DNA from 3 places in the Glutamicibacter sp. V16R2B1 genome. Region 3 is predicted to be linked to each of the others. Evidence: riboswitches for the same ligand, from Rfam matches in the RefSeq annotation. Region 3 holds a riboswitch; each other region holds the start of a gene.
The links. Region 3 has a riboswitch for S-adenosylmethionine ahead of FDN03_RS05270 (hypothetical protein). Riboswitches for the same ligand answer to the same signal wherever they lie in the genome.
Positions count from the first base shown of each region.

Region 1 (4,265 bases), on a different contig from region 3:
CGGATCAGGTCCTGCGGCACCCCGGCCGCCTGCAACTGCTCCTCGCTCAGCTGCTGGTGGGTGGTGGACCCCGGGTGCAGCACCAGGGTGCGCGCATCACCGATGTTCGCCAGGTGGCTGGCCAGCTGCAGGGCCTGGATGAACTTGGCCCCGGCCTGCCGGCCGCCCTTGATTCCGAAGCTGAAGACCGAACCCACACCCAGCGGCAGCAGCTTGCGCGCCTGCTCGTGCTGGGGATGGGAGGCCAGGCCCGCATAGTTCACGTAGCTGACCCGGTCATCGGCCTCCAGCCACTGGGCCACCTGCTGGGCGTTGGCCAGGTGCGCGTCCATCCGCTGGGCCAGAGTCTCCACGCCCTGCAGCAGCTGGAACGCGGACTGGGCCGGCAGGGAGGGACCGAAATCGCGCAGCTGCTCACTGCGCAGCTTGGTCAAAAACCCGTACTCCCCGAAGTTGCCCCACCAGGAGACGTTCCCATAGCTGGGTACCGGCTCGGTCATGGTGGGGAACTTCCCGTTGCCCCAGTTGAAGGTGCCCGATTCGATGACCACCCCGCCCAGGGTGGTGCCGTGACCGCCAATGAACTTGGTCGCCGAATGGATCACGATGTCCGCGCCGTGCTCGATCGGACGCAACAGGTAGGGCGGGGTCAGCGTCGAATCGACCACCAGCGGAATGTCGTGGCGGTGCGCCACCGCCGCCAGCCCGGCCAGGTCGGCAATGTCCCCGGAGGGGTTGGCAACCACCTCGGTGTACACCGCCTTGGTGTTCGACCCGATCGCGGCCTCGAAATCGGCCGGGTCGTTGGAGTCGATGAAGGTGGTCTGAATGCCAAAGCGGCGCAGTGAGACATCCAGCTGGGTGATGGTCCCGCCGTAGAGCTTCGCAGAGGCGACAATGTGGTCCCCGGCCTGGGCCAGCGCGGCAAAGGTGATGAACTCCGCCGCCATGCCCGAACCGGTGGCCACCGCGCCGATCCCGCCCTCCAGGGAGGCCATGCGCTCCTCGAAGGCGGCCACTGTCGGGTTGCCGATGCGGGAGTAGATGTTCCCGTACTTCTGCAGCGCAAATAGGTTCGCCGCATCATCGGTGTCCTTGAATACGAAGGACGTGCTTTGGTAGATCGGCACCGCGCGGGCGCCGTGTTCGGCATCGGGGGTTCCGCCGGCGTGCAGGGCACGGGTGCGGAATCCAAACTTGTGGTCGGCCATGGTGGCGTGACTCCTTATCGGCTCGTCTTCCGGCCCACCGCGGCATTGGCCGGGAGGGCCATCAAGGCAATATCCCGGAATCAATGTCTGTCTTCACTGCACTGGCCCTATGGCCGAAGACAGCTCCATCGTTTCTGGCGGTAGCACCGTATCCACCGGCTGTGGCAGGTTGCTGCGGCGTCATCGAACCAGATCTCTCGGCCGCTCGGGATGGTTACCCCCAGTGTCTCAACATGTGTGAATGTGACCCAAGTTGTGCGTCGAAAGATTGCGCGGCGCGTCACAGGCCCCATCCGGCCATCCGCACCCCGGGGGATTCAGCGCCACCGGCAGTACTGGCTAGACTCAAGAAGTATGAATGGTGCACTGGCTTTGGTTCGACACGGACAAACCGACTGGAACCTGGCAGGCAGGCTGCAGGGGCAGACGGACATCCCGCTCAACGCGACCGGGCGGGAACAGGCGCGCGCGGTCGGCGCCCGGCTGGCCGATGAGGGCTGGGATGTGGTCCTGGCCTCCCCGCTGGGCCGCGCCCAGGAAAGCGCGCAGATCATTGCCAAGACCCTTGGGGCCCGCACCGGCCCGCCGGTACCGGAACTGGTGGAGCGCGGATTCGGGCCACTGGAGGGGCAGTGCCGCTCGGAGCTGGATGAGGACCTGGTGCAGGAGCTGATGGAGCAGGCCGAACCGCGTTCGGCCGTGCTGCGCCGGGCAGTGCCGGCCCTGCTCCAGCTGGCCGCCACCCACCCCCAGCGGCGCATCCTGTGTGTCAGCCACGGGGCGACCATGCGCATCATCCGCGATACCCTGCTCGGACGCCGCCTGCCCCAGGGCGTGGAGAACGGGGAAGTGGTGCCCCTGGACCTGGGCGAACTGCGCGAACTGGAACTGGCCCTGCGCGACGGTGACCCGGTCGTGGTCTAGGAACAGGGCCGGCCCCCACCGCCCGGTGGGTGGTCGCAGGAAATCCGGCCAAAGACCTCACGAAAAGCTGTCCCGCCACGTTTACATGGTGAGAGCCAATCACCAGGAGCACCATGAAGCAGCCATTCGAACAGATCGTGCAGGCCCACGGACTGAGCGTGTTGCGCGTGTGCCGCTCCCTGCTGGATGAACACCGCGCCAAGGACGCCTGGTCGGAAACCTTCCTGGCCGCCCTGCGGGCCTACCCGCAACTGGATCCGGAGGCCAACGTCCAGGCTTGGCTGGTGCGCATCGCCCACCGCAAGGCCATCGATGAGCTGCGCCGCCAGCGGGGCGAGGATCTGGAAACCGACCCCGCCGCACACGCCCCCTCGACGGAGGCCGGGCCGGAAGGCCGGGCCGAAAACCTGGAGCTGTGGCAGCTGGTCAAGCAGTTGCCGGAAAAACAACGCTTGGTCGTTGCGTACCGCTATTTGGGTGGATTGGACTACCGGCAGATCTCCCAGATTCTTTCCGGAACCCCGGAAGCAGCGCGGCGCGCCGCCGCCGACGGGATCAGCAATCTGCGACGCCGAATGGACGCCGGATCAGCAACTGGAGGAAAACCATGAGTCAGCTTGATGGCACCGCCCCGCTGAACACCCCGCCGACCGAGGTTGAGCAGCGCCTCCTGGCCAGCCTGCACGACCGGCTGGAGCAGGCCGCCCACCGGGAGCACCTTACCGACGCGGTGTACCGGATCGTGCAGTCGCCCCTGGGCCCCCTGTTGGTGGCCGCCACGGAGGTAGGGCTGGTGCGGGTGGCCTTCGCCTCGGAGGAGCACGAGCGTGTGCTGGAACAGCTCAGCGAAAGCCTGGGCGCCCGGATCCTGCGCTCGCCGGGCGCATTGGACACCGCGGCCCGGCAGCTGGAGGAGTACTTCAGCGGCCACCGCACCAGCTTCACCCTGCCGCTGGATCTGCGGCTCTCCACCGAATTCCGGCGCCGGGTCCAGCTGGAACTGGGCCACATCGGTTACGGACACACCCTGAGCTACCGGCAAATGGCCGAACGCATCGGAAAGCCTGCGGCCGTACGGGCCGTGGGGTCGGCCTGCGCCACCAACCCGCTGCCCATTGTGCTGCCCTGCCACCGGGTGCTGCGTACCGATGGTTCGCTGGGGGGCTACCTGGGCGGGCTGCAGGCCAAGCGGATCCTGCTGCAGCTGGAAAACCCGAACGGCGCGCGGCAACCCTCCACCCTGTTCTAGCTCCCCATGCGACGCCCGGGGTGCCGGCGCTTGCGTGGGAGGGCGACCGCCGATTCCACGTGAAACAACCTTGAGAGGCTGATAGCGTCACCGACGTGGTGTGATAGAGGTTTGTCGCCACGACGAGAGAATGTTCGACAAACGATTTCGTTTGCCATCCGACCCTGTTGTCCTCCCGCCAGGGTCGGGAGTACGGACCGGATCAGGCATCGATGACCAGGTCCGTGCTCGCGGTGGAGCAACAGGGCAGGAATTTTCCGGCTTCGATTTCCCGGGCCCGGATCCCGCCCTGGTGGTTCATGTCCACCTCACCGGAGAGCTTGATGACCTTGCAGGAGCCGCACATGCCCTCCTGGCAGTTGGCCCCGATGCGCACCCCGGCCTGTTTGGCGACCGGCAAAATCCGCTGGTCGGGGTCGATGCGCACCTTCAGGCCGGACTTGAGGAAGGACATGGTCAAACTGCCTTCCCCGACGGTGGCAAACTCCTGGGGGTCCGTGGGCGGTGTGCCGCCAAGGTCAGGTGGCGGCCCGGGCGCCGCATCCGATGCGGAACCACGCCCGCCCTCCTCCGTGGGCAGGGCGCCGGGTGGTCCCGGCGGCGTGGCTGGCGCCGGGTCGTACAGGCCTAGGTTCTGCTGTTCGAATTGGGATTCGGGTGCCTCGGCCATTTCCCCGGCCAGGTCCTCGGCATATGCCAACTCCTGCTGGTATTCCAGGCGGGTCTGCCGGCCCCCCGAGAAGAACTCCATGTGGATGGAGGTGTCGTCAACCCCCACCTCCAGCAGCAATTTGGCCGCGTTGTTCAGGTACCCCTCTGGGCCGCACGCATAGACGTGGCGGCCGTTCGCGTCCGGGGCCACCTGCTCAATCATGTGGCAG
Region 1 is NZ_VATX01000007.1:84,719-88,983, reverse strand. It holds gene FDN03_RS04525 (O-acetylhomoserine aminocarboxypropyltransferase/cysteine synthase family protein) at 1-1,211, opposite strand, end outside; SAM riboswitch class I at 1,334-1,428, opposite strand; gene FDN03_RS04520 (histidine phosphatase family protein) at 1,566-2,135, shown strand; gene FDN03_RS04515 (sigma-70 family RNA polymerase sigma factor) at 2,249-2,746, shown strand; gene FDN03_RS04510 (methylated-DNA--[protein]-cysteine S-methyltransferase) at 2,743-3,384, shown strand; gene FDN03_RS04505 (iron-sulfur cluster-binding domain-containing protein) at 3,587-4,265, opposite strand, start outside.
Region 1: another riboswitch for S-adenosylmethionine. It lies ahead of FDN03_RS04525 (O-acetylhomoserine aminocarboxypropyltransferase/cysteine synthase family protein); the one in region 3 lies ahead of FDN03_RS05270 (hypothetical protein).

Region 2 (4,265 bases), on a different contig from region 3:
CCAGGGCCGGCGGAACAGGGACAGCCACTGGCGCGGCGTGATGGAGGCTTGAAATCCAGGATTCTCTAAAGGCACCCGATAAGTCTATGGGGGTCCGCCCCCGCGGTGGGCCGCCCACCGCGGGGACGGCACCGCCGCCGCACGATCCGGGCCCTTTAACGCAGTGCGCGCCGGGACATCCACCGCATACTGGTGGATGTCCCGGCGCGCGCAAAAAAGCTGCTGCGTCGCAGGGCGGCTAGGCGAACACGCGCTCGGCCAGCACCCCGGCCAGCTGCACCGCGTCGGTCAGGAACCCGTCGTGGCCGATCGGCGAGTCGATGTAGTGCACCGGCGCGGCGCCGGGAATCAGCGCGGCCAGCTGCTCGGACTGCTCGGGCAGGTAGAGCCGGTCGCTGCGCACCGCGGCGATCACCGTGTTCACCCCGGCCAGCCGGGCCAGGGCGTGCTCCAGCGAGCCGAACCCGCGGGCCACGTCGTGGCTCATCAGCGCCTCGGTGAGCACCAGGTAGCTGTTCGCGTCAAAACGCCGGGACAGCTTGGCCGCCTGGTGGTCCAGGTAGCTTTCGACCATGTAGCGTCCGCGCGGCCAGCTGGCCGATCCCAGCGGGTCCTCCTGGCCCTGCCCCCTGCGTCCGAAGCGCTGCTGCAGCTCGGCCTCGGAACGGTAGGTGACGTGCGCCAGGCGCCGGGCCACCCCGAGCCCGGCGTCCGGCGCCCGCCCGGTGTGGTAGTAGTCCCCATTGGCGAAGTGCGGGTCCAGCCGGATCGATTCGCTTTGCACCTGGGCGAAGGCGATCTGTTCGGCGCTGGCCTGCGCGCAGGCGGCCATCACCACCAGGTTGCGCACCCGGTGCGGGTAGAGCACGGCCCACTCCAGGGCCCGTGCCCCGCCCATCGACCCGCCGATCACCGCGTGCCAGGTCTCGATCCCCAGCGCGTCGGCCAGCCGGGCCTCCAGGTGCACCGAGTCCTTGATGGTGGTGAACGGGAAACGCGAACCCCAGGCCCGCCCGTTGGCGTCCAGGCTGCCCGGCCCGGTGCTGCCGTTGCAGCCGCCGACGATGTTCGCCGCCACCACGTGGTAGCGGTTGGTGTCGATCGGCTTGCCGGGGCCCACGAAGTCCTCCCACCAGCCGTCGAAGTCCGAGTCCCCGCGGCTGACGTGGGCATCGCCGGTCAGCGCGTGGGTGATCAGCACCGCGTTGGAGCCCTGTGCGTCCAGTTCCCCCCAGGTTTCGTAGGCCAGCTCCACCTGCGGCAGGTAGCCGCCGGTTTCAAAGCCATACTCCCCCACCGCCGCTCGGCGCCTCATGCCGTGCACGGCGGTGCGGGTGGCCGGCCGCCCGGTCCTTGCGATCGCAGTCATCGGCTTAGCGCGCTTCGGCCAGGGTCTCGTCGGTCTGGCGGGCGGCCACGGCCGCGAAGCCCAGTTCCAGGTCGGCCAGGATGTCCTTGACGTTCTCCAGCCCCACGCTCAGGCGCACCAGCCCCGGACGCACCCCCGCGGCCAGCTGCTCGGCGTCGCTGAGCTGGGCGTGGGTGGTGGAGGCCGGGTGCACCACCAGGGAGCGCACGTCCCCCAGGTTGGCCACGTTCGAATGCAGCACCAGCGCATCGGCGAACGCCTGGCCGGCCGCGGCCCCGCCGGCCACGTCGAAGGAGACGATCGCGCCCACCCCGTTCGGCCCGTACTTGCGTCCGCGTTCGTACCACGGGGAGGAGGGCAGCCCGGCGTAGGAGACCTGCTGCACCTGCGGGTGCGCCTCCAGCCAGCGGGCCACCTGGACCGCGTTGGCCACGTGGCGCTCCATGCGCAGGGACAGGGTTTCCAGGCCCTGGGCGATCAAGAACGCGTTGAAGGGGGACACGGCCGAACCCAGGTCGCGCAGCAGCTGCACCCGCGCCTTGAGGATGTAGGCCAGGTTCGCCCCCAGTGCGCCGTCCACGCCCAGGTCGCGGGCGAAGACCAGGTTGTTGTAGGACTCATCCGGGGTGTTGAAGCCCGGGAACTTCTGCGGGTCGGCCCCGAAGTCGAAGTTGCCCGAATCCACGATCACCCCGGCGATCGCGGTGCCGTGCCCGCCCAGGTACTTCGTGGCCGAGTGGATGACGATGTCCGCGCCGGACTCGATCGGGCGGATCAGGTAGGGGGTGGACAGGGTGTTGTCCACCAGCAGCGGCACGCCGGCCGCGTGGGCGATGTCCGCGATCGCCGCAATGTCCAGCACGTCCTGGCGCGGGTTGGAGACCACCTCGCCGAACAGCGCCTTGGTGTTCGGGCGGATCGCGGCGCGCCACCCCTGCAGGTCGTCCGGGTCGGCCACGAAGCTGACCTCGATTCCCAGCTTGCGCAGCGTGTGCTTGAACAGGTTCTGGGTGCCCCCGTAGAGGCTGGGGCTGGCCACGATGTGGTCCCCCGCCTCGGCCAGGTTCAGGATCGCGAACGTGGTGGCCGCCTGCCCGGAGGCCAGCAGCAGGGCGCCCACCCCGCCCTCCAGGCTGGCGATCCGGTTCTCCACCGCCTCCTGGGTGGGGTTGCCGATGCGGGTGTAGATCGGACCCAGGTCCTGCAGCGCAAAGCGCTCGGCCGCGGTCTGCGCGGTGGGGAATTCGAAGGACGTGGTCTGGTAGATCGGCAGGGCCCGGGCCCCGGTGTGCGGGTCCGGGCTTTGCCCGGCGTGGATCTGACGGGTCTCGAATGACCAGTTTTCGCTCATGGTTTTCCTCCCATAGTTCGTTGACTATTCGGGGGTACACCACTGAAATTCACCCTAAGAGGCCGGTGGCCGGTGAGTTCTCAGGGTGTAACCCGCGCTTGTCCTTGGCACACCTAGGTGTGCAGGGCCAGGTCTTCACCCGGGGCACCCCACCGCGGTTGGAGGGTTGCCGCCCAGCAAGCCGGGGCTCGTAGCTGGGACTCATGACCTGCCACCAGTGTGCCGCAGGCGCGGCGGACGATGCAATCGGCGCTGCGTCCGCGGCGTCGCAATCGGTCACACAACAGCGCACCCCTTGCGCCGCACTTGGCACGTTCGGGCCGGAACGTCAACACCTGGAGAAATAATTAGGCGACCCTAAGTCGAGACTTGGATCACAAAAATGGCATGATGATCGCATGATGAGGCTAGATCACGTTTCGTATGCATGTGGCCCCGATGGGCTGATGGAAACCGCCGAACGCATCTCCCAGACCCTGGGCCTGGAGTTCGTCAAGGGTGGGATCCACCCACGATTCGGAACTCGCAATGTAATTTTTCCGCTGCAGCACAACCAGTACCTGGAAGTCGTCGAGGTGCTGGACCACCCGGCAAGCCTCAAGGCCCCCTTCGGGCAGGCCGTGCGCGCCCGCTCCGAACTGGGCGGGGGATGGATGGGCTGGTGCGTGTCCCTGGATGAGATGGGCCAGGCCGAGCAACGGCTGGGCCGCCAGGCCGTGCCGGGCAACCGCAAGTTCCCCGACGGGCGCGAACTGACCTGGCAGCAGATCGGCATCAAGGGCCTGATCGCCGACCCGCAGGTGCCCTACCTGCTGCGCTGGGACGACGGCACCGAGGACCTGCACCCTTCCCGCGCCCTGGACCCGGTGGGCTTCATCGATGAGATCACCATCGCCGGCTCCCGCGACCGGGTGCTGGAGTGGCTGGGCAAGCCCGATGAGGTGCAGCTGGGCGAGGTCACCATGAGCTACCAGTCCCCCAACGGGACCCCGGGCATCCTCTCGGTCACCTTCCAGACCCCCAAGGGCGAGGTCGTGCTGTAGCCAAGGACGCACGGATATAGGGGCAGGGCGTGAACCGCGAGGGTTCGCCCCCTGCCCCTGATCCGTTAACCCGCCGGCGCCGCGGCGCAAAGGCCGGGCGGCCGGCTCAGCCGCCGATCCCGATCGCCGGACCGATCAGCGCGAAGCCCACAAAGCCCACCGCGTCGAGCAGGAAGTGCGCGATCACCAGCGGCATCACCCGCCCCCACCGCAGGTACACCCAACCGAACACGGCGCCCATCACCGCGTTGCCGATGAACGGCCCGAATCCCTGGTACAGGTGGTAGCTGCCGCGCAGCAGCGCCGACCCCAGAAGCAGCGCCCAGGGGGCGATCTTCAGCGCCCGGCCGTGGGCGAAGAGGAAGGCCAGCATGAGCACCTCCTCCAGCACCGCGTGGCGGGCCGCGGACAGCAGCAGCACCGGCACCGTCCACCAATACCCCTCCAGGTTCGCCACCGACAGCGCGGTGGTCAGCCCCAGCGCCCGCCCCACCGCGTACAG
Region 2 is NZ_VATX01000010.1:32,899-37,163, forward strand. It holds gene FDN03_RS06535 (glycosyltransferase 87 family protein) at 1-75, opposite strand, end outside; gene FDN03_RS06540 (homoserine O-acetyltransferase) at 239-1,369, opposite strand; gene FDN03_RS06545 (bifunctional o-acetylhomoserine/o-acetylserine sulfhydrylase) at 1,374-2,720, opposite strand; SAM riboswitch class IV at 2,810-2,929, opposite strand; gene FDN03_RS06550 (VOC family protein) at 3,119-3,763, shown strand; gene FDN03_RS06555 (CPBP family intramembrane glutamic endopeptidase) at 3,870-4,265, opposite strand, start outside.
Region 2: another riboswitch for S-adenosylmethionine. It lies ahead of FDN03_RS06545 (bifunctional o-acetylhomoserine/o-acetylserine sulfhydrylase); the one in region 3 lies ahead of FDN03_RS05270 (hypothetical protein).

Region 3 (4,265 bases):
GGATCAGGGGCTGGGGTTTGACGTGCAGACCCTGATCGACCGGCGCCAGATGCTCACCGCCATGGGGCTGGGCACCCTGGCCTTCACCCTGTCCGCCTGCGCCCCCACCGCCGGAACCGGTTCACGGGACGCGGCTGAAATCCCCGAGGAGACGGCCGGCCCCTACCCCGCGGACGGGTCCAACGGACCGGACGTGCTGGAGCGTTCCGGGATCGTGCGCAGCGATATCCGTTCCAGCTTCGACGGCGCCACAGACACCGCCCAGGGCATCGACATGCAGCTGCAGCTGCGCATCCTGGACAGCGCGAAGGACAACGCCCCGATGATCGGGGTGGCCGTCTACGTCTGGCAGTGCGACCGCCAGGGCCGCTACTCGATGTACTCCACCGGGGTGCAGGAGGAAAACTACTTGCGCGGCGTGCAGCTCAGCGACCAGAACGGGATGGTGCGCTTCACCAGCATCTTCCCGGCCTGCTATGCCGGGCGCTGGCCGCACATCCACTTTGAAATCTACCCGGACGAGCATTCGGTCACCGATGCGGCCAACGCGATCGCCACCTCCCAAGTGGCACTGCCCCAAGAGGCGTGCGAGCAGGTGTACGCCACCGTCGGCTATGAGCCCTCGGTCAAGAACCTGGCCGCGGTGAGCCTGCGCAGCGACAACGTCTTCGGCGACGACGCCGGCGCCGGCGCCAGCCAGCTGGCCGCCGTCACCGGCAGCAACACCGAGGGCTACCGGGTGAGCCTGGAGGTCCCGGTCGATACCCGCACCACACCGGGTACCGGGCAGGAGCCGGGCGCCGGTGAGCGCCCCGGCGCCCGGCCGCCGACCCGGCCCGCGGCGAGCGCTGCCCCGTAAACACCCCCTGTTGCCGCGGCGGCTGCTGCACTAGACTGCAGCCCATGGACAGCGAAGTCACCGCGCGCAAGCAGCGTTTGCGCCGCTACCTGGATCATGCCCGGCAGGCGGCGCTGTGGAAGGCCGAGAATCTGGACGAAGCCCAGCTGCGTCGGCCCATGGTGCCCAGCGGCACCAACGTCCTGGGGGTCATCAACCACCTGGCGGTCATGGAATTCGGCTACTTCAGCTATTGCCTCAAACGCCCGGTGGACAGTCCCCGGGCCGTGCAGGCCTTCACCTCCGAAGACCCGATGGCGGACTTCGTGGTGGAGGCGGACACCGGCGCCGCCGACGTGCTGCAGTTCTACCGCCAGGCGATCGACGCGGCCAGTACCGCCTTCGAGGAACTGGAGCTGGACGCCCCGGCCTCGGTGCCCTGGTGGGGTGAGGACAGTGAAACCACTCTGGAGCACCTAATGCTGCACATGGTGGAGGAAACCTCCCGCCACGCCGGGCACCTGGATCTGGTGCGCGAACTGATTGACGGGCAGACGGGCCTGTCCGCGCAGAACGGGAACCTGCCGGAGTTCAGTGACGAGCAGTGGAAGGAACATTACGCACGGCTGAAGAAGATCGCCGACTCCGTGTAGCATCGAAACGTAGCTTCACGAGATGCGGCGCCAAGCTCCGACTGGCCGCACACCAACCCCAGGTTCATGGGTGGTTCGGATGAGGAAGCGGTCCGCGGCACCAGCTTGTGCCCGGGCAAGAGCTAGCCTGAAAGGCCGGTGCCTGCGATGCACGCCGTTCCCGTCCTGCCGCTGATCGACCTGCACAGCGGAGAAGTGCAATTTACCCTCCATGGCGCCTGGCAGGTGCTGCACACCAGTGAGCCGCAACGGCTGCTGCGGCTGCTCACGCGCGCGGCCGGCCCGGCCCGGTTCGATCCGGCCCACGGGCGGCTGCTGGTGTTCCTGCCCCGGCGCGGCACCAGCGGCGGGCGTCCGGTAGCTTTTAGCCTTGCCAAATTCCCCGCCCACCCCTCGGTCACTACACTGGATGCCGATGACGGACGCGCCGCGGAGCACCGCGGGGTCCGTCCCCTGCCACAGCTGCTGTAGGCAGGAGGCCTGACTGAGGAGATTCACTGCCGTGATGACCGTCAATCCCCCTTCTTCCCCCACCCCGGCGCAGGTTCGGCGCTGGCGCAAGTACCTGGCCGATGAGATCGCCGAGGGTGCGATCTACCGCGAACTGGCTTCGCGGCGTACCGGGCAGGAACGCCAGGTGCTGCTCGGACTGGCCGAAGCCGAGGCCCGCCATGAGGCGCACTGGCGCGAACTGCTCGGCGACCAGGCCCGACCCAGCCGCCCCTCGCTGCGCCGCACCGTGCTGCGTTTCCTGGCCCGGCACTTCGGGTCGGTGTTCGTGCTGGCCCTGGCCCAGCGCGCGGAGGGAGATTCCCCCTACGCCAAGGACGCTGACGCCCCGGCTCACATGGCCGCCGACGAACTGGTGCACGAGGAAGTGGTGCGCGCCCTGGCCACCGCCGGGCGCACCCGGCTGGCCGGCAACTTCCGGGCCGCGGTGTTCGGCGCCAATGACGGGCTGGTCTCCAACTTCGCGTTGGTGCTGGGCATCGGTGCCACCGGGGTGGCCTCCTCCTTCGTCCTCTTCGCCGGCATCGCCGGCCTGCTGGCCGGCGCGCTGTCCATGGCGGCGGGCGAATATGTCTCGGTGCGTTCCCAGCGTGAACTGCTCACCGCCTCCCGGCCCACCCAGGTGACGCTCTCCGCGGCGCAGGACCTGGACCTGGACGCAAACGAACTGGTGCTGATCTACAAGGCGCGCGGCATGAGCGATGAGGACGCCGAGCACCGGGCCGCCGAACGCATGGGGCTGTTCACCTGCGACTGCAACCCCTCATTCTCACTGCAGCCGGAGCTGCGCGGTGAGGAGCTGGCCCGCGAGCACGAGGAACTGGGTTCGGCCCCGGGGGCGGCGGCTTCCTCGTTCCTGTTCTTCGCCTCCGGCGCGGTCGTGCCGATCCTCCCGTTCATCTTCGGGATGTCCGGGCTGCCCTCCATCATCCTGGCCGCCGTCCTGGTGGGAGCGGCCCTGATGTTTACCGGCGGCGTGGTGGGTCTGCTTTCCGGGGCCTCGCCCCTGAAGCGCGGGTTGCGCCAGCTGGCCATCGGCTGGGGCGCCGCCGCGGTGACCTACTGCCTGGGTCTGCTGTTCGGCGCCCCCGTCGCCTAGCCCATTCGGCCGGGTTGCGCCCGCCGGCCGGTGCGCACGCGGGCGGGGATCCGGCGGCGCGGAGGTGTTGTGCACATTCGATGACCCCAACTTTCCCTGCCAGCTCCGAACGTGAAACGATGAGAGGATGACCAACGCCGTACCCCCGCAGGTAGATGGCAGGACTTTGCTTGCCTACCTGGGAAACTTGCCATACTTCCTGGGCCAGCAGCTGGCTGGCACCCCGGGCGCCGTCAGTGGCGTGCATTTTGCTGCGGATAATGCGGAACTGCGTGGTGAGGTCAAGGACGAGAACGACACGTTCCAGCCACGGGTGCAGCTGGAACGGGCCACCACGGGATGGCAGATCCGCCAGGCGCAGTGCACCTGCGAGGTGGAGGGGCCCTGCCGCCACGAGGCGGCCCTGGTGCTGGCGGCGAACAAACTGGCCACGGCCCGGCAGGCGCAGGAGCAGGTGCAGGAGCAGCCGGAGCGCGGCTGGCAACGCAGCATCGATGACTGGTTTGAACAGGCCGACCCGCTCAACCCCATCGGGGTGACCCGCTCGGCCGCGGACCCGGTCAACCCTATGGGGCTGCAGTTCCTGGTGTTGGACGTCAAGAACCAGGCCCAACAGCAGTGGCTGCCCTCGGGCACCACCCAATTCCTGAACCGCAACCAGCGTTTCCGCCTCGGGGTGCGGCCCATGGTGCGCGGCGCGGACGGCCGCTGGGTGCGCGGTCAGCTGCGCTGGACCACCATCGTGTACAAGACCTTCGGCTGGAACCTGCTGTACTCACAGCACCACTGGTTTACCCGCTTCGCCGCCCTGGCCCGCAGCAACACGCAGCTGCAGTTCAAGCAGGACGAGGACTGGCTGTTCTTGGACAACTATTCCTCACCCCTGCTCTGGCCGATGCTCAACGAGGCGCAGCACCTGGGCATCGAACTGATGGGCACCCGCAACGACACCGAGGTGCAGGTCGGCGCACGCGCGGAATTTGAGCTGCAGGCCGCCCGTGAGGACGACGCCCTGCTGCTTAGCGGCACCCTGACCCTGGACGGGCAGGAGCATGAGTTGGACCCGGACAGTCCCGCCGGAACCATCGGGGACCACGGCTTTTACCTGCAGCCGCAGGACAGCCGGAGGATTTGGCTGGCACCCAGCGCCCAGCCCATCGCCGCC
Region 3 is NZ_VATX01000008.1:21,689-25,953, forward strand. It holds gene FDN03_RS05260 (3,4-dioxygenase subunit beta) at 1-859, shown strand, start outside; gene FDN03_RS05265 (DinB family protein) at 904-1,491, shown strand; SAM riboswitch class IV at 1,505-1,619, shown strand; gene FDN03_RS05270 (hypothetical protein) at 1,639-1,962, shown strand; gene FDN03_RS05275 (VIT1/CCC1 transporter family protein) at 1,997-3,100, shown strand; gene FDN03_RS05280 (DEAD/DEAH box helicase) at 3,228-4,265, shown strand, end outside.